DNA from 2 places in the Pseudarthrobacter sp. S3 genome. Region 1 is predicted to be linked to the other one. Evidence: predicted binding sites of a transcription regulator. Region 1 holds the regulator's gene; the other holds the start of a gene.
The links. The regulator HrcA, encoded in region 1, represses chaperone genes, less so after heat shock. The targets are predictions, from matches to a motif close to TTNGCACTCGNNNNNNNCGAGTGCNAA.
Positions count from the first base shown of each region.

Region 2: a site for HrcA is predicted at 5,111-5,137, ahead of ACQCSV_RS17345 (Hsp20/alpha crystallin family protein). Genes of this name have one in related genera too.

Region 1 covers NZ_CP189583.1:2,113,320-2,122,286, reverse strand. The annotation lists gene ybeY (rRNA maturation RNase YbeY) at 1-82, opposite strand, end outside; gene ACQCSV_RS10170 (PhoH family protein) at 79-1,164, opposite strand; gene ACQCSV_RS10165 (GerMN domain-containing protein) at 1,551-2,507, shown strand; gene ACQCSV_RS10160 (16S rRNA (uracil(1498)-N(3))-methyltransferase) at 2,517-3,308, opposite strand; gene dnaJ (molecular chaperone DnaJ) at 3,311-4,438, opposite strand; gene hrcA (heat-inducible transcriptional repressor HrcA) at 4,516-5,529, opposite strand; gene ACQCSV_RS10145 (DUF3097 domain-containing protein) at 5,677-6,525, shown strand; gene ACQCSV_RS10140 (DUF4870 domain-containing protein) at 6,655-7,074, shown strand; gene hemW (radical SAM family heme chaperone HemW) at 7,196-8,425, opposite strand; gene lepA (translation elongation factor 4) at 8,462-8,967, opposite strand, start outside.
Region 2 covers NZ_CP189583.1:3,606,492-3,615,458, reverse strand. The annotation lists gene ACQCSV_RS17380 (bifunctional 4-hydroxy-2-oxoglutarate aldolase/2-dehydro-3-deoxy-phosphogluconate aldolase) at 1-406, shown strand, start outside; gene ACQCSV_RS17375 (sugar kinase) at 403-1,386, shown strand; partial or broken gene ACQCSV_RS17370 (helix-turn-helix transcriptional regulator) at 1,470-2,157, shown strand; partial or broken gene ACQCSV_RS17365 (zinc-binding dehydrogenase) at 2,226-3,080, opposite strand; gene ACQCSV_RS17360 (hypothetical protein) at 3,090-3,389, opposite strand; gene ACQCSV_RS17355 (phosphatase PAP2 family protein) at 3,803-4,582, shown strand; gene ACQCSV_RS17350 (MerR family transcriptional regulator) at 4,763-5,107, opposite strand; gene ACQCSV_RS17345 (Hsp20/alpha crystallin family protein) at 5,223-5,648, shown strand; gene ACQCSV_RS17340 (DnaJ domain-containing protein) at 5,724-6,077, shown strand; gene ACQCSV_RS17335 (hypothetical protein) at 6,127-6,504, shown strand; gene ACQCSV_RS17330 (hypothetical protein) at 6,496-6,723, opposite strand; gene ACQCSV_RS17325 (hypothetical protein) at 6,645-7,544, opposite strand; gene ACQCSV_RS17320 (GH1 family beta-glucosidase) at 7,641-8,967, shown strand, end outside.

The sequences.
Region 1 (8,967 bases):
GCTCGAAAACGTACCGGGACAGTGCCACGAGCGCGGCTTCATCAACCTGGATGCCGGATTCGTTGTTGACCTCAATGCTCACGCGTTTTCCCCCCGCTTTTCCCGGGTCACTGAGTGATTGACTTTGCTCCGCTGGACGTCGTCCCAGAGACTGTAGGCACGCACGATGTCACCCACAAGACGGTGACGGACCACGTCAGTGGAGTCCAGAACGGTGAAGTTCACGCCCTCGATTCCCTGCAGGATCTCCTCTACGATCCGCAGGCCCGACCGGGTACCAAAGGGAAGGTCCACCTGGGTGACGTCGCCGGTGACCACCATTTTGGACCCGAAGCCCAAGCGCGTCAGAAACATCTTCATCTGTGCCGGTGTGGTGTTCTGTGCTTCGTCCAGAATGATAAAGGCGTCATTGAGCGTGCGGCCCCGCATGTAGGCCAGCGGCGCCACTTCGATGGTTCCCGCCGCCATCAGCCGCGGGATGGACTCGGGGTCCATCATGTCGTGCAGCGCGTCGTACAGCGGGCGCAGGTAGGGATCGATCTTGTCGCTCAGTGTGCCCGGCAGGAATCCCAGCCGCTCGCCGGCCTCGACCGCGGGCCTGGTCAGGATAATTCGGCTGACTTCCTTCTGCTGCAGGGCCTGGACAGCCTTAGCCATCGCGAGGTAGGTCTTACCCGTGCCTGCAGGGCCAATCCCGAAAATCACGGTGTTCGCGTCAATCGCGTCCACGTAGTTTTTCTGGTTCAGGGTTTTGGGCCGGATGGTCTTCCCCCGGCTGGAGAGGATGTCATGGGTGAGGACATCCACAGGGTTCTGCAATGACTGGCTGCGCAGCAGCGCTACGAGCTGGTGCAGCACCGCGGGGCTGATGACGGTGCCGCGGGCCACGAGGCCGCGCACCTCGTGCAGGAGCCGCATAATGCGCGGAACTTCGTTGGCGGGGCCGCTGATGGATAGCTCGTTTCCACGAACGTGGAAGTTAACCGACGGGAACTGCTCTTCGATGTAACGCAGGGCCTCGTCATGGCTGCCGAGGGATTGGACCATCTGGTCGGAGTTGTCAAAGAGAACCACCTCCGTCCGGACACCAGGAAGTGAATGGGGGAATTCTGCGGCGGCGCCGTCAGTATTGAGCCGGCGCTTTCCGTTCGCTGATTCAGTCATGGTGCTGGCCCGCAGGCCTGTGGTCTCCTCCAGTTCGAAACTTAAAGTGCCGCCGGCTGCTGTGTGGGCGGGGCTGTTGCCGAGCACGCAGGAGCCAGCGGAGTCCTTCCATCTTACGCTAGGAGGCACCTCCCGGCACCTCCCGGCAGCGCCCGGCGGTCGCCGGGACGGGTGCCCGTCACCGCCGTGCTGCGGGACGGTTGCTGCCATTAGGTATCAACTTCATATCAGGCGCGTATCGTTCCCGTTGCAGTTACGCCGGCAGCCGGAATTTGGTGCTTTTGGCAGAACCGGCTATGCCATGCTGGAAATCACAGCCGTCCGGGGACCGGCTCACGGGGCCCAGGCCTCACCATTTCACAGCCGGGAAAGGACAGGCCACGAGAGTGCCGGAAACAGCGACCCCCCTTACTGCCAGACGCGCCGCACCGCGCTTCCGTCCGCAACGCCTCCTGGGTCTACTGGCAGCATTCCTCCTTCTCACCGGTTGCATCGCGGAGCCCAATCCCGGGACCACCCCGACGGCAAACCCCAGCCAGGCGGCCACCGGCTCACCCGGGGGCCCCTCCACCAGCGCGCCCCTGGAAACCACACAGTCTTCCAACAAGGCACCCGTCTACTGGATTGGCCGAAGCAACAACAACGTGTTCCTGTACCGGGAGTTCCGGGACGTGCCGGAGCAGGAGAATCCCGTGACACGCGCCCTGCGGGCCATGATGTCGGAGAAGCCGCTTGACCCGGATTTCTTCACGCCCTGGCAGAATCCCGAGAAACTCGCCTCCTCCATCTCCGGCAAGAACGTCATTACCGTCGACGTCTCGGAGGATGCCTTTAACAGCAATCTCGACGCTGACATGGCCGGCCGCGCTATCCAGCAGCTGGTCTTTACCGCTACGGCGGCGGCCGCGAGTTCCGGCCTGATCGATTCCGGACAGCAGATCCAGGTCAGGATCCTGGTGGATAGCCACACCGACTACATTGCCTTCAACCACGTCCAGCTTGGCGACCCCATGTCCCGGGCTGCCGGAATGGTGGCGCCTGTCTGGATCATCGATCCGCAGGAAGGGACAGACCTTGCAGGCGGAAGCGTCAAGATCACCGGCCGCAGCACGGTTCCGGGCGGTAAACTTCGCTGGCAGATCCTGCGGGCCGAAGCAAACGGGAACAAGACGCCCTACCTCACGGGGGAGAGCACTGCAGCGGCCGAAGCGGCACAGGCAGGAGTGTTCACGCTTGCGCTGAGCCTGTCCGCCGGGAACTATGAGCTCCGTGTTTCGCAGGTGGAGACGGCCGGCAGCAGCCAGGAGCTGAATCTGGACACGCGGAACTTCAGCGTCCGGTAGCAGGCCGCTTCAGGAGACCGGCGCTGTCCAGCGTCCCAGGACATCGCTCGCCAGGACAACCGCCGCCGGTCCGGCCGTGGATGACCTGAGGACGTGGTGTCCCAGGAGGGCCGTCATGGCGCCGGCGTCGCAAAGCCGGGTGACTTCGCGGGGACTGATTCCGCCTTCCGGGCCAACGATGAGCAGAATTTCCTGGGCTCCGGCGTCACCCTGGGCACCCTGGGCACCCTGCCATGATTCCAGGACGGACCGGAGCGGCCGGACAGCATCTTCGTGCAGGATTACGGCCAGATCCGCTGCCGCCACTGCTGCCACAAGGCCTGCCGTTTCGACGGCGGCGCGCACCTCGGGGATCCAGGCGCGGCGTGCCTGCTTGGCGGCCGCCGTGACCACGGACTGCCATTTCGCGTGGGCCTTGGCCGCACGCTCGCCCTTCCAGCGGACGATTGAGCGCTCGGACTGCCAGGGAATTACGGCGTCAATCCCGAGTTCGGTTGCCGTTTCCACGGCCAGTTCGTCGCGGTCCCCCTTGGCGAGGGCCTGCACCAGCACCAGCCGGATGTCGTGCCGGTCCTCCACGGAGACGGCGGAGCATTGCACGGTAAGCTCTGCAGGCGACGCCGAGACAACAGTTCCCGTCAGCCGTTTTCCGGCGCCGTCGGCAAGGTCCACGGACTCTCCAGGAGATAGCCGTTTCACGGTCACGGCGTGGCGTGCCTCCGGCCCTTGAAGGACAAATCGGGCACCGGGCACCAGCTCGTCGAGCGACCCGGCACCGCTGAAGAAAACGGGATTGCTCACCGCTACAGGTTACCGAACCGGTCCCGCAGCTTGGCAAAGACGCCGCCGCTGGCTGCCAGTTTGCCTTCCGTGAACTGCTCGCCCCGAAGCTTCGCCAGCTGCCGCAGGAGGTCCTCCTGCGCAGCATCCAGCTTGGCTGGCGTCTCAACCTGCAGATGGACCATCAGATCCCCGCGGCCGTAACCGCGCAGGTGCGTCACGCCGAGTCCGCGGAGCGTGATGATCTCCCCTGACTGCGTGCCTGCCTTGACGTCGATCTCCTGCAGTCCGTCAAAGGTTTCCAGTGACAGCTCGGTGCCCAGGGCGGCGGCTGTCATCGGAATGTGCAGCGTTGCGTGCAGGTCGTCGCCGTCGCGGGCGTAGGTGGCGTCGTTGTTGACCCGTAGTTCCACATAGAGGTCCCCGGATGGTCCTCCGGCCGGGCCTGCTTCGCCTTGCCCGGAGAGCTGGATCCGCGTGCCTGTGGCAACTCCGGCGGGCACCTTGATGGTCAGGGACCGCCGGCTGCGGATGCGGCCCTGTCCGCTGCATTCGTTGCAAGGGTCCTTGATAACCGTCCCGAACCCCTCGCAGCTGCCGCACGGGGCCGCCGTCATGACCTGGCCCAGGATGGAGCGCACCGCACGCTGAACCTGGCCGCTGCCGCCGCAGATATCGCAGCGGACAGGGTGGCTGCCTTCGCGGCAGCATGACCCGTTGCAGGTGGGGCAGGTGACCGCGGTGTCCACTTCGAGTTTCCGGTTGACGCCGAACACGGCATCGCGCAGTTCGATCCGGACACTGATCAGTGCGTCCTGGCCGCGGCGGACCCGGGACGCGGGGCCGGAGGAGCCGCCCGCGCCGAAGAACGTGTCGAAGATATCCTGGAACGCGAAGCCCTGGCCGGAGTATCCGCCGCCGCCGAACCCGTTGTCGGTTCCGTTCTCGTTGCCGGTGGTGTCATAGATCCGGCGCTTCTGCGGGTCCGAAAGTACCTCGTAGGCGTGGGTCACGGCCTTGAAGCGGTCCGAAGCATCATCCCCGGGGTTTACATCCGGGTGAAGAGTGCGGGCCAGCTTGCGGTAGGCCTTCTTGATCTCTTCCCCGGTGGCTTCCGGCGAGACTCCGAGGACGTCGTAGTGGCTGCTCAAAGTTCGTATCTCTTCCTTGTTGTACTGCCGGCAGGCGGGCTGCCGGCACTGCTCTTCGTGCCTGGACCGTAGTACTGTTACGGACCCAGAATTCTTGAAAGGTAACGGGCTACTGCCCTGACGGCGGCCATGGTGGTGGGATAATCCATCCGGGTGGGGCCCAGCACACCGATCTTGGCGGTGCTGTCTGGTCCGTAGCCCGTGGCCACCACGGAGGCTTCCGCGAGCCCGTCGTACGGGTTTTCACGCCCGATACTGACTGCCACCCCCCTCGGATCCTGCGCCATGTCGCCTAAGAGGCGCAGCAAGACAACCTGCTCCTCGAGGGCTTCGAGGACTGGTCCGATACTGAGCGGAAAATCCACATTGGAGCGGGCGAGGTTTGCTGTTCCGGCCATGACCATGCGTTCCTCGCGGGTGTTGTGGGCGAGCGTTTCCAGCCCGTGGGCCAATGCCTGGGCCGCCGCACGCTGGCCCGGGCTGACGGACGAAACGACCCCCGGCAGCGAGGGCGCCAGTCGGCTCAGCGAGATGCCCGCGAGGGATCCGAGGAAGTGTGCCCGCAACGCCGCGACGGCGTCGTCGCCAAGGTCCAGGCCTACGTCGATCACACGCTGTTCTACCTTGCCGGTGGTGGCGATGAGGACCACGAGTACCTGCTGCGGCGCAAGCAGGACGAATTCGATGTGGCGGATGGTGGCGCGGCTCAGATGCGGATACTGCACGACGGCGACCTGGTTGGTCAGCTGCGACAGCATCCTGACGGTTCTGTCCAGGACGTCATCCAGATCGTCTGCACCCTCCAGCAGCGCCTGGATTGCCCGCCGTTCCGCCTGGGAAAGCGGCTTTACCGCTGAAATCTGGTCCACAAACAGCCGGTAGCCTTTGTCTGTGGGAATCCTTCCTGCGCTCGTGTGCGGGGCGGTGATCAGGCCGTCGTCTTCCAAAGCCGCCATGTCGTTGCGGATGGTGGCGCTGGACACGCCAAGGTGGTGGCGTTCCACGAGCGCTTTGGAACCCACTGGCTCGCGGGAGTGCACATAGTCCTCCACGATGGCGCGCAGTACTTCGAGTTTGCGCGGCTCGCTCATACTCCACCTCCATCCGTGATCGCTGCGGGGTTAGCACTCGACATGCCTAAGTGCTAACAGTCTAATATGAGTCACCCCGTTGTTAGCATTGGTACCGCTCCGGGCGAAATTCCGGGCCAGGATCTAGCGGCGAGGCGGAATCAATCCATGCACTACCAGAACTGGGGTCCGCAGGAGATCACCGCGCCCGTCAGGAGCGAACTTCCTGAGGTTCCCGTGGCGCGCGGCATGGTCCTTGAAGATGTCCAGTCCGGCTGGGTGGGAGCGGTGACCCGGGTGGAGAAGTCCGGCGGCATGCATGTGGTGGCCCTCGAAGACCGGCGAGGAAAGTCCCGGTCCTTCCGACTCGGCTTCGGGTTCCTCCTGGAGGGGCAGCCCATCCGGCTCGTTCCCCCGGCGCCCAGGCAGGCCGCCCCCGTGGTGGCCGGCCGGACGGCGTCCGGCTCAGTCCGCGTGGCCGGCCAGCGTGCCCAAGTGGCCAAGGCGAGCAGAATCTGGGTGGAAGGAAAGCACGACGCCGAACTGGTGGAGAAGGTCTGGGGTGACGATCTCCGCGTTGAGGGCATCGTCGTCGAACCTTTGCATGGCATTGATGACCTCGCCGGGGCGGTGGCCGCGTTCGGTCCCGGTCCCGGCCGCCGGCTGGGGGTCCTGGTGGACCACCTGGTGCCGGGTTCGAAGGAGTCGCGCATCGCTGCCGCCGTATTGGCTTCCCCCGGCGCTGCCGGCAACGTTCTTATCGTCGGTCATCCTTACGTTGACGTGTGGCAAGCCATCCGGCCCGCGGTCCTGGGCCTCGAACAGTGGCCGGTGGTGCCGCGCGGGCAGGACTGGAAGACCGGCATCCTGACAGCATTCGGCTGGCCGCACTCCACGAAGGAAGATATCGGGCTTGGCTGGCAAAGGCTGCTGGGCGCAGTCCGCAGCTATGCGGACCTGGAGGCGTCACTGCTCGGGCGGGTGGAGGAAGTCATCGACTTCCTGACAGTGCCTTAACGCCGGATCCGGCTCCGCGCGGCGGCATTTGGTGGCCGAACCAGTATTCTTGGTACTGCGGGCGCTGCAGTTGCTTTCAGTCCGGCACTCTCCAACCCAGCACCATTGCACTTTCGAAGGAAGAAAACCGTGGCACAAAACGCACGCGAGCACCGGGACGATCACGGCGGCCAGGGCCGTTCCGAGTACCAGGGCGTTCCGGCAAATGCGCTGCCGCTGACGGCCAGCGAAGACCGCCAGTGGGCCACGCTGGCGCACTTCGGCGGGATTCTCGGCTGTGTTCCGTCCCTGCTGATCTACCTGATTTTCCGTGAGCGCGGGCCGTTTACCGCCCAGGAATCCAAGGAAGCACTGAACTTCAGCCTGCCGCCCACCATTGCTGCGCTGGTGGCCAATGTCCTGGTGTTTATTCCGGTGGTGGGAAACATCTTCGCTGTCATCGCCACCCTGATCTGGATTGCCCTGACCTGCTTCTCGGTGGCCGCAGGCATCCATGTCAACAAGGGCCAGCCGCACCGCTACCAGTACAACCTGCGCTGGATCAAGTAGTCCCCACCCGCTAAGCGGCGTCCCGAGGGCCCCGACGCGAGCTTGCGAGTGTTGGGAAGGGACCGCCGCGCTAAGCTCGCAGGCTCGGCCAGGGAACCCTGCGGGCGTGGGCCCACCACTGTTAGTCCGGCAGGATCCTGCGGACCACGGCGTCGGCCAACAGGCGCCCCTTCAGGGTCAAAACCAGCGTGCCGTGGAAGGCTGCCGGCGGCTCCACCAGGCCGTCCGCGATGAGCCCGGCCACGGCGTGCCGGCCGTGTTCACCCAACGTTGACGTTGCCAGCCCCGACACGAGCCGGGCCTCAAGCATCACGCGCTCCACATCACGGGTTTCGGCGTCGAGCGTTTCCCGCCCGGCGGCCGGTGACAGCCCCTGCGCGAGCCGTCCGGCGTAGGCCGTGGGGTGCTTGACGTTCCACCACCGCACTCCGCCGACGTGTGAGTGTGCACCGGGTCCGATGCCCCACCAGTCGTCCCCCCGCCAGTACGCCAGGTTATGCCGACATGCCTGCTCCGGCGTCCGGGACCAGTTACTGACCTCATACCAGCTGAGGCCCGCCGCGCCGATCAGTTCGTCGGCGAGTTCGTACTTGTCGGCGTGGTCGTCGTCGTCGATTCCAGGGACTTCACCACGGCGGATCTGGGCGGCCAGCTTGGTGCCGTCCTCCACGATCAGCGCGTAGGCACTGATGTGGTCAGGCTGATAGGACAGCGCCGTCTCCAGGGAGAACCGCCAGTCCGCCAGGGACTCCCCCGGCGTCCCGTAAATAAGATCCAGGCTCACGGCCAGTCCGGCGTCCCGAGCCCACTGGACCACCTGCGGCACACGGCTGGGCGTGTGCGTGCGGTCCAGGACCTTCAGGACATGGGGTACCGCGGACTGCATGCCAAAGGACACCCGGGTGAAACCGGCGTCGGCCAGCACCTGCAGTGATGCGGGGGTGACCGAGTCCGGGTTTGCTTCGGTGGTCACTTCGGCGCCGGGTTCCAGGCCCCAGTGCCCGACGGCGGCAGTCAGGATCCGGGCGAGGTCTTCCGCGGGGAGCAGCGTAGGAGTGCCACCGCCAAAGAAGACTGTACTCAGCGGACGGTCCGGCAGACCCGAGTCCCGCAGGGCGGTGGCGGCAAAGTCGACTTCGGACACAGCCGTGCTGGCGTAGGCGTCCTGCGACGCTCCGCCGCCCAGCTCGGTGGCCGTATAGGTGTTGAAGTCGCAGTATCCGCAGCGCACCGCGCAGAACGGGATATGCACGTACAGTCCGAAGGCCCGGCGTGCCGCACCGTCCACCGCCTGGGCGGGCAGCAGACCGTCCGACGGCGCCGGGTCGCCGAGCGGAAGGATGCTAGGCATTGCAGGGGCCTCCGGTGTTGCCGGCCACTGTGATCACTACTTCTTGGCCTTGTCCTTGGACTCGTCAGTGGTCAACGCAGCGATAAAGGCTTCCTGGGGAACCTCAACACGGCCCACCATCTTCATGCGCTTTTTGCCTTCCTTCTGCTTCTCCAGCAGCTTGCGCTTACGGGAAATGTCGCCGCCGTAGCACTTGGCCAGAACGTCCTTGCGGATGGCGCGGATGCTTTCCCGGGCGATGATCCTGGAGCCGATGGCAGCCTGGATGGGTACTTCGAACTGCTGGCGGGGAATAAGCTCGCGCAATTTGCCGGTCATCATCACACCGTAGGCATAAGCCTTCTCGCGGTGCGTGATGGCGGAGAAGGCATCCACCTGTTCGCCCTGGAGCATGATGTCCACCTTGACCAGGTCGGCCACCTGCTCGCCGTCAGCCTTCCAGTCGAGCGAGCCGTAGCCCCGGGTCTTGGATTTAAGGATGTCAAAGAAATCGAACACGATCTCAGCGAGCGGCAACCGGTACCGGATTTCGACCCTGTCCT
Region 2 (8,967 bases), 1.5 Mb from region 1:
GCTGGCCGACTCGATCGCAGAATCGGCGCGGCAGGGGATCCCTGTCCTGGCCGGGGCCTTGACGCCCAGTGAGGCCTACGAAGCGATGAACCGTGGGGCCACGGCCATCAAGCTGTTTCCCGCCTCCATCGGTGGCCCGGGTTACCTCAAGGCGCTGCGCGATCCCTTCCCCGGTATCCCGTTCATCGCGGTGGGCGGAGTAGGCCTGGAGGAGGCCGCGGGGTACTGGAAAGCCGGCGCGATCGCCGTCGGGCTCGGCGGGCCGCTGTTTGGCGACGCCGGCTCCGGCGGCGACCTCGCCCTGATGCGCGGGCGTGCCCGGGCGTTTGTGGACCTGGCGGACTCCTTTGCCCGCCGGGCTGCCGCAGCGACCGCCGCACCGAACGCCGCAGCGGGCGTGCGGTGAGTGCCGCCGTCGACCTTCTGACGTTCGGCGAATCCATGGTGTCGCTGCGGTCCGCGGGGCCGTTGTCCGCCGGCGGCAGCCTGGCCATGCACGTGGCCGGCGCCGAATCGAACGTTGCTGTAGGGGTAGCCCGGCTGGGCCACAGTGTCACCTGGGCCGGCGCAGTTGGCGCCGATCCGCACGGCGAATACATCCTGCGGCAACTGCGCTCCGAGGGCATCGGGACCAAGTGCCGGGTGGATCCGTCCCGCAGCACGGGCGTGATGTTCCTCGAACAGCGGACCGCGGACGTCACCCGGGCCTTCTACTACCGCGCCGGTTCGGCCGGTTCCACCATCAGCCGGAACGACGTGGACAGTGCCCTCGCGGCAGGCCCGCGCGTCCTGCACCTGACAGGCATCACCGCCGCACTCAGTCCGGAAGCCCGCAAGGCGTTTGAATACGCCGCCGAGCGCGCCGTAGCCGACGGCGTGGTGGTCTCTCTCGACGTCAACTACCGCGGCCGGCTCTGGACCCGGAACGAAGCCCGCGCCGTGCTGGGACCCATCGCACGGCACGCCAGCATCCTGATAGCGTCCGACGACGAACTGGACCTGGTTGCCTCCGCCGCCTTGAGCGGCTCCGATTCTTCGGCGAACGACGATGCCGAAACAGTCCGCGCTGCCTCGTTGCTGGAGCAGGGGGTCGGGGAAGTGGTGGTCAAGCGGGGTGCCGCCGGCGCCGGCGTCCACACCGCCTCCGGACGGTTCGAGGCTCCCGCCATACCAGTGACCAGCATCGATACCGTGGGCGCGGGGGATGCGTTCACCGCCGGCTACCTCTCTGCCCTGCTCGACGGCGAGGACGTTGCCGGCCGCCTGCAACGCGGCTCCGTTCTGGGAGCCTTCGCCGTCAGCACTGCCGGCGACTGGGAGGGCCTCCCCAGCCGGGCCGAGCTCGCCATGCTGGGCGCCACTGCCAGCGGAACCACCCAGCGGTAGCAGCCGGGTCTTGGCCGGGGCGCGGAGCAGGCAGGGACTGGCAGTGCCTGCCGCCCGCGACCGCAGGCGCTTACCGTAGGGGTATGGGAGATGTGCGCGCGGACATAAAGGAGTTTCTAAGTTCCCGGCGGGCGCGGATTTCGCCGGAGCAGGCTGGGTTGCCTGCGTACGGCGGGAATCGGCGGGTCGCTGGCCTGCCGCGTGAGGAAGTGGCGATGCTGGCCGGTGTTTCCGTGGACTACTACGTGCGGCTGGAGCGCGGCAACCTCGCCGGGGCATCGGAAAGCGTTCTGGATGCTCTCGCGCGCATGCTGAAGCTGGACGAAGCCGAGCGGGAGCATCTTTTTGACCTCGCCCGCGCCGCCGGTCCAGTCCGCAGGAGCCGCAGTAAACCTTCCAGTACGGTCCGGCCCGAGGTCCAGCAGGTGCTCGACGCGATGGCTGACGCGCCTGCGTGGGTTCGCAGCGGCCGCCACGGCATCCTGGCTGCCAACCGGATGGGGCGTGCCCTTTACTCGCCCGTTTTCCAAAGCGCGCACCGGCCTGTGAACACCACACGCTTTACTTACCTTGACTCACCCGGTAGTGGGTGACCTCGACCTGAACTACCAGTCCATGGAGCTGCCCAGTGAGCCGGGTCTGGTGCTGAATGTTTACACGGCACCTACGGGTTCGCCGACAGCTGATGCGTTGCAGCTTTTGTCCTCTTGGGCTGCCACGCACGATGATGTGGTCGCCGAACCAGGACCAACAGCCAAGCATCCGCAGTAACGCCGCGCTGCGGCCTTACTGCGGATGCCTGTCCAGGTAGCCATGGTTGTTTGCTTTCGAGGGTGGCGCTACGGACGGACCAGGACCTTCAGGGCCTCGCGGGAATCCATTGCGCGGTAGCCGTCGGGGACTTCGTTCAGGCTGATGGTTCGGTCGAACACCTTGCCCGGGTTGACGGTGCCGTCAAGGACGCCGGGCAGGAGTGTCTCGATGTAGGCGCGGACCGGGGCAGGGCCGCCGGTGAGCGTGATGTTCGGGCCGAACATGGAGCCGAAACCGATCGGGGCGTCCTCGTACTGGGGCACGCCCACGCGGCTGATGACGCCGCCCGGGCGGATCACGCCGAGGGCCTGGTCGTACGCCGGGCGGTGCCCCACACACTCAAGAACGGTGTGGGTTCCGTCGCCGCCGCTGAGCTCGCGCACCCTCTCGATGCCGGCATCACCACGTTCGGCGACCACGTCAGTGGCGCCGTATTCGAGGCCCAGGTCAGTGCGGGCCTTATGCCGGCCCATCAGAATGATCTGTTCGGCGCCGAGCTGCTTGGCGGACAGCACCGCCATCAGCCCGACGGCGCCGTCACCGATGACCGTGACAGTGGTCCGGGCGTTGACGCCTGCCTTGATGGCGGCGTGGTAGCCGGTGCCGTAGACGTCGGAAAGGGTCAGCAGGGACGGCAGCAGCTCACTGTTCTCGCCCACCGGGGCCTTGACCAGGGTGCCATCGGCGAAAGGCACGCGGACGGCCTCGGCCTGGGCGCCGCCGATCCCGCCGGAGGCCCAGAACCCGCCGTGGCGGCAGGAGGTCTGTAGGCCTTCACAGCAGAAAACGCAGGTCCCGTCGGACCAGGCGAACGGGGCGATGACGAAGTCCCCCTTCTTCAGGGTGGAGACGTCCTTGCCCGTTTCTTCGACGACGCCGATGTGCGGGTCTCACCGGCGGCGAGGGTGAGCACCGCAAGCCAGTTCACCCGGCATGGCCACCGAGTTCCGGTCCAGCCGGGGACCCGAGACAGCCACCGACGCCGGCGCGAACCCCTGCAGCGCGAGCGCACCGGGGTGGGCCTTCTTGATCAAGGTCCGCGGGCCATGCCTGACCACCCATGCGGTGTTGGTGTCCGGCGCGGATAGCAAGCGAGCCGCCGTCGCCACTACCAGGGCTGGCGCGTGCCGCGCCACATCGTTGAGGTGGTTCGCCACCGAGCGCCGCACGTACTCCGAGGGTCCCGGCACCGGGCGTCCAGAATCGGGAGGGACGCCTCCGGCTGAAGGACGACGGCGGGTACCCGCACCGCCCAGGGGAGGTACGGCCGTGTCCCCTCGCTGGCCAGCCGCCGGACATGCTCGCGCTCCACCCCGAGAAACCGGCGCCGGAAAGGGCACTGCGGAAGGTGCGCGCCGCGGCGGCGGCAACGTGCGGCCAATCCGTTCCCGGAGCGGCCACGGCCAGGATTCCGGTGAGTGTATCCACGCCCTGCCTGTTGATCAACTCATACATCACACCCACTGAGTCAGGCTACCCCGGCAGGCTGACGTGCCCGGCGCCACGGCGAACGGCAGGGCTGAGTGGGCCCAACACCGGGCAGAAGGGATAATCTTCACCGTAGGACTCCTCAACGGCTCAACGGCGAACGGACGGAAACGCAATGGCAGAGCAGACACGTAAGAACAGTCTTTGGCGAACCTTCCATGACAAGTTCGTGGTGGAGGAACGCTTTATGGAACCGGCCGCACGCACGGCTCTGTACCGCTCCGCGGTGGTCCTTATGGCCGTGGGGGCCCTGCTGTTCGTCATTACGCTCGTGGGCGTCCTGCAGAGCAACACCGGCCCGTGGGGTCCCGACGAATCCATCCGCAACTGGCTGGTCTCGCTCCGGTCCGAGACCCTCACGGCCGTGATGATCTTCCTCGCCGTTGTCTTCGGCCCCGTTGCCCTGCCCGTCATCGTGCTGGTGGTGACGGTGGTCTGGGGGTTCGCGGCCAAGCACGCCTGGCGGCCCATTATGCTCGCCGCCGCCATGCTCGCCGGCGTCGTGATATCGCAGATCATCCTGGCGATCGTCCAGCGCTCGCGGCCGCCCGTGGACCTGATGCTGTTCGGCGCCGACCACACCTTCTCGTTCCCGTCCGGCCACGTCCTGGGTGCCTGCGACTTCCTGCTGGTGACCACGTTCCTCGTCTTCTCGCGGCGGGAAAACCCGACGTCGGCAGTCTTCGGCTTCGTTGGTGCGGGCATCGGCATAGTTCTCGCCGCTGTGAGCCGCCTGTACCTCGGCTACCACTGGTTCAGCGACGCGCTTGCCTCGATTACGCTCTCGTTCCTGATCCTCGGTGCCGTCATCGCCCTGGATACGTGGCGGACCGCCCGAATCCCCGGCGAACGGATCACGGGCGAGCTCTCCAAAGCGGACACACCGGGAGATTAGCCGCGATGGCAACCGAGGATGATGTGCGGAGCATGTGCCTGGCACTGCCAAGTGTCACCGAGCGCAGCAGCTGTTGCTGGTCCGGCTGGCCCGTATCGGCACCGAGGAACTCGGCGAACTGCTGGCGGAGTCCTACCGGCTGGTGGGAGCAGAGCCTGAGCGACGCTGGGACCGTAGCCGCTACGCCTCCTGTCGTGGCCTGACCCGGCTGAGGGCGAGGCGTAGTTCGGCGTTCGCTACCTCGAGCGCCAATACTTTGGCGATGCCGGCAAGATTGAGCCCCTGATCCAGGAGTTCTCCGATGTGCAGGAGCAGTGCTACATCCGCATCACTGTACTGACGCGTGCCCCCGGCCGTTCGCTCCGGCAGGATCAGGCCTTTGGTCTCGTAGAGTCTGATGTTCTGCTGCCCGGTCCCTGCCAGCTTTGCCGCCACAGAGATGGCATACAGTGCCTGCCCGGCCCGAGGACCCGGTTTCCGTCCTGGTGTTCCACCGACCGCGTCCACTCCAAAATTCCCTCCCATGATGTTGCATCAGTCTCGCACGAGTGCTATAAAAAATCTATATCCACCAACACAGATAACCGATGGTGGGTAGATGAACTGAATTCAACATCTCAAACTGAAGGAGTGAGAAATGATGTTGATGCGTACGGACCCGTTCCGTGAGCTGGACCGGCTCGCCCAGCAGGTCTTCGGAACCGCCGCCCGGCCGGCGGCCATGCCTATGGACGCCTGGCAGGAAGACGGCGTGTTCGTGGTGGCGTTCGACCTCCCGGGCGTCAAGACCGATTCGGTGGACCTCAACGTTGAACGCAACGTACTGACTGTCCGGGCGGAGCGCCAGGATCCCACGCAGCCCAATGTGGAACTGGTGGCTTCAGAGCGGCCGCGCGGGGTGTTCAGTCGCCAGCTGATCCTAGGTGACACCCTTGATGCGGACAACATCACGGCCAGCTACGACCAAGGCGTCCTAACGCTGCGCATCCCGGTGTCGGAGCAGGCCAAGCCGCGCAGGATCGAGATCGAAAACAAGCAGGGGTCCCTGCACGAGATCGGCAAGTAGGCCCGGACTGCCGGGGCGCCGGTTGCGGCCGGTGCCCCGGCGCCGTCGCCGTAAGATTCCCCGGAAAGTACCGCAATGACCAGCCAGCCGGACTACTACGCCGCCCTGAGGGTGAAACCCGATGCCAGCCAGCAGGAGATTTCCCGTGCCTACCGTGCGCTGATGCGCAGCCACCACCCCGACATCGACGGCAGGCCAGCGGGTGAGTGCGACGTCGATGATGGAGAGCTGCTGCGGATCATGCAGGCGTACGCTGTGCTTGGAGACCCGGCGCGGCGCGCGGCCTACGGCCGGAGCCGCAACAGAAAAAGCGCGCCGGATGGCACCACTAACGTCATCCCGATCCGGGACGTCAGCAACCGGTACGTCCCGGCCGGCAACATCATCAGGATCACGCCGGTGCGTTGGGAAAGCGGGCCGTGGGCATAAAACCTAAGCTAAGACGACAGCCATCACCGCGAGGAGGCGGACAAAAACAATGAGCGACTGGCGCCGCTACGACTCCCACCTGATTCCTGCCTTCCACGAACGCTTCGAACGGCGCTGGGGCAAGGGCTCTGCGCCGTTCCTGGACCCCGAAGCCCACGAAGAACCGGTGCCCCGGGCCCAATGGATCAACCCTGCCACCGGCGCGGCCCTGGCAGTGGTTCCCGTATGGACCAAAGAGGACGAGCAGCAGCGGTCGTATGGGGTGTTCTATCTTCCACCCGCCGGCGACGTCTGGGTGCTGCGGCCCGGATACACCGGCTATCTGGAGCCGGCAGACGGCGACGCGGAGCAGCTCGTCACGCTCCGGAATGATGCCTTCCGGAAGGCCGTGGCGCACGCCAAGGAGTTCCTGTTCGGCTCACAATGAGCCGGCCGCGTCCGTGCCGCTGCCCAGCAGGCTGCGGGTGAGGGTTTCGGCGTCGGCCATCAGGTCCTCCACGGCTGCAGCAAGGTGTGAATCGGACACCGGCGCGTCGTCCAGCGCCGCGGCCACCACGGCCCGACGGATCAGTTCCAGGGCGAAGGAGGCGGTGGTTCCCGCCGTCCGTTCCGCCGCGGCATCCAGCGCCGCGGGGCTGAATGCCACCAGGCGGCCGTAGAGTTCCAGCAGACGGATCCGCTCGGCATGGGCCGGCAGCGGGATCTCCACCGCGAGGTCCACCCGGCCCGGGCCATGCTGGCTGCCTCGGAGATCCTGGCGAGCGAACCGCCCGAGAGGAGGATCGCCGTCGAGCCTTGACTCTGGCTCAGCAGGTGCCGCACGGTGTGCGTTTTGCCGGTCCCGGGCCGGCCGTACAGCAGGATGCCGCGTTTGAGGTGCTGGCCGTGCTGCTTGAGGGATGACCGGTGCGTGGCGATGCCCACGGTGTGGTCCGCGACGTTCTGCAGCAGGCCGTCGGGCATGATGACGTCCGACGCCGGGAGGCTGGGGCGGTGGTGGAACGTCACCCCGGCCGTGCTCGGCCCATAATCGGATATCACCATTGAGATGACTTGGCCCTTGAGGACGCTGTTGTTGTCCATCAGGAGACGGAACTCGGCCAGGAACCTGTTTGCTGTTCCCGGCCCGGTGGCCAGCACTTCCAAGGTGGCCGTTTGACGCCCGGTCCGCGGGTCAGCGTCGCGCTGGAAGACCGCCAGCTTGTGTCCTTCGAAGCTGAAGAGCCAGAGCCCCATGGCCACCGCCTGGCGCTGCGTATCAGGTCCTACGGCAAGGTTGGTGTAGTCGGGCTGGGCGAGCGGAAACTGGGGAAACAGCTGCGACTGCTGCAGCATATCGCTGAGTGTCTGGTGTTGCCGCTGGGCGCCGCCGATTCCCACCAGCCTGCTGTCCGGATCCTGATCGGCGAACTCCGCCATCAGGATGTCCGCGTCCACAAACCGGTGCGGCGGGATGTTTTCCACCATGCACAGACCCTAGCAGGGACGCTCGTCAGCAGCCCGGCCGTATGTCATTCTGGGACGTACCCGTTCCACGCTTTCTCTTTCATAAGGGCTGACTCCATGCACATTTCCGCCAAGGACCTGGCCGCCATCATCCCGGCGGACTTCACGCTGGGAGTGGCAACCGCAGCCTTCCAGATCGAGGGCGCGCTCACCGAGGATGGGAGGGGCCCGGCGGGCTGGGACGTGTTTTCGGCCAAGGAAGGCACCATCGTGGATGACCACAGCCCGGCTGTGGCCTGCGACCACTATCACCGCATGCCCGGCGATGTTGCCCTCATGAAGCAGCTGGGCGTCGACTCGTACCGGTTCTCGCTGTCCTGGCCGCGGATCCAGCCCAACGGCAGCGGCCCGGTGAATCCTGCCGGGCTGGACTTCTACGACCGGCTCCTGGACGAGCTCCTGGCCAACGGTATTTCGCCCATGGTCACCCTCTATCACTGGGACACTCCGCTGGCATTGGACGACGCCGGCGGCTGGATGAATCGCGATACCGCCCATCGACTCGGGGAGTTCGCCTCGATTGCCGCTGCTGCGTACGGTGACCGTGTTGCCCGTTGGGTCACCATCAACGAGCCCGCCACAGTCAGCACCAACGGCTACACCATGGGCCTGCACTCGCCGGGCGAAGCCCTTATGCTCAAGGCGTTGCCCACCGTGCACCACCAGCTTCTGGGCCATGGGCTCGCGCTGCAGGCATTGCGGGCGGCGGGGGTCCCGGGCGAGATCGGGATGACCAACGTGTACTCGCCCATGGTCCCGAACTCCATCAACCCCCTGGACCGGATCAGCGCTGGCCTGATGGACATTGCACAGAACCGGTTGTACGCGGACCCAGTTCTCACGGGCCAATATCCGGATATCATCCGCGCCGCGAAGTTCTTCGGCTCCTTCGACCATCCGGACGAGGACATGGAGATTATCTCGCAGCCGCTGGATTTCTATGGACTCAACTACTACATGCCCACCAAGGTAGCCGTCGGTCCCGGCGACGGGGCGGTGCCGGCCACCATGGCGGAGGCCATGGGCAGCGACCTGAGTTCAGCCGGCAACGGCTCCACGCCGTTCCACGTGGAGGCCTGGCCCGAAGCAGACATCACCGCTTACGGCTGGCCGGTGAAGCCCGAGTACATGGGGGTGGCACTGAAGGAAATGGCGGAACGGTACCCGCATCTTCCGCCGGTGATCATCACCGAGGGCGGGGCCAGTTTCGAGGACATCATCGTCCGCGACAAGTCCACCAACACCACCTTCATTCCGGACGAGCGGCGGCTGAAATACCTGTCGGACCACATCGAGTCAGCGCTGAAGGCCACGGCTCCCGGCGGCGAAGCGGAGGGCATAGACCTCCGCGGCTACTACGTGTGGTCACTCATGGACAATTTTG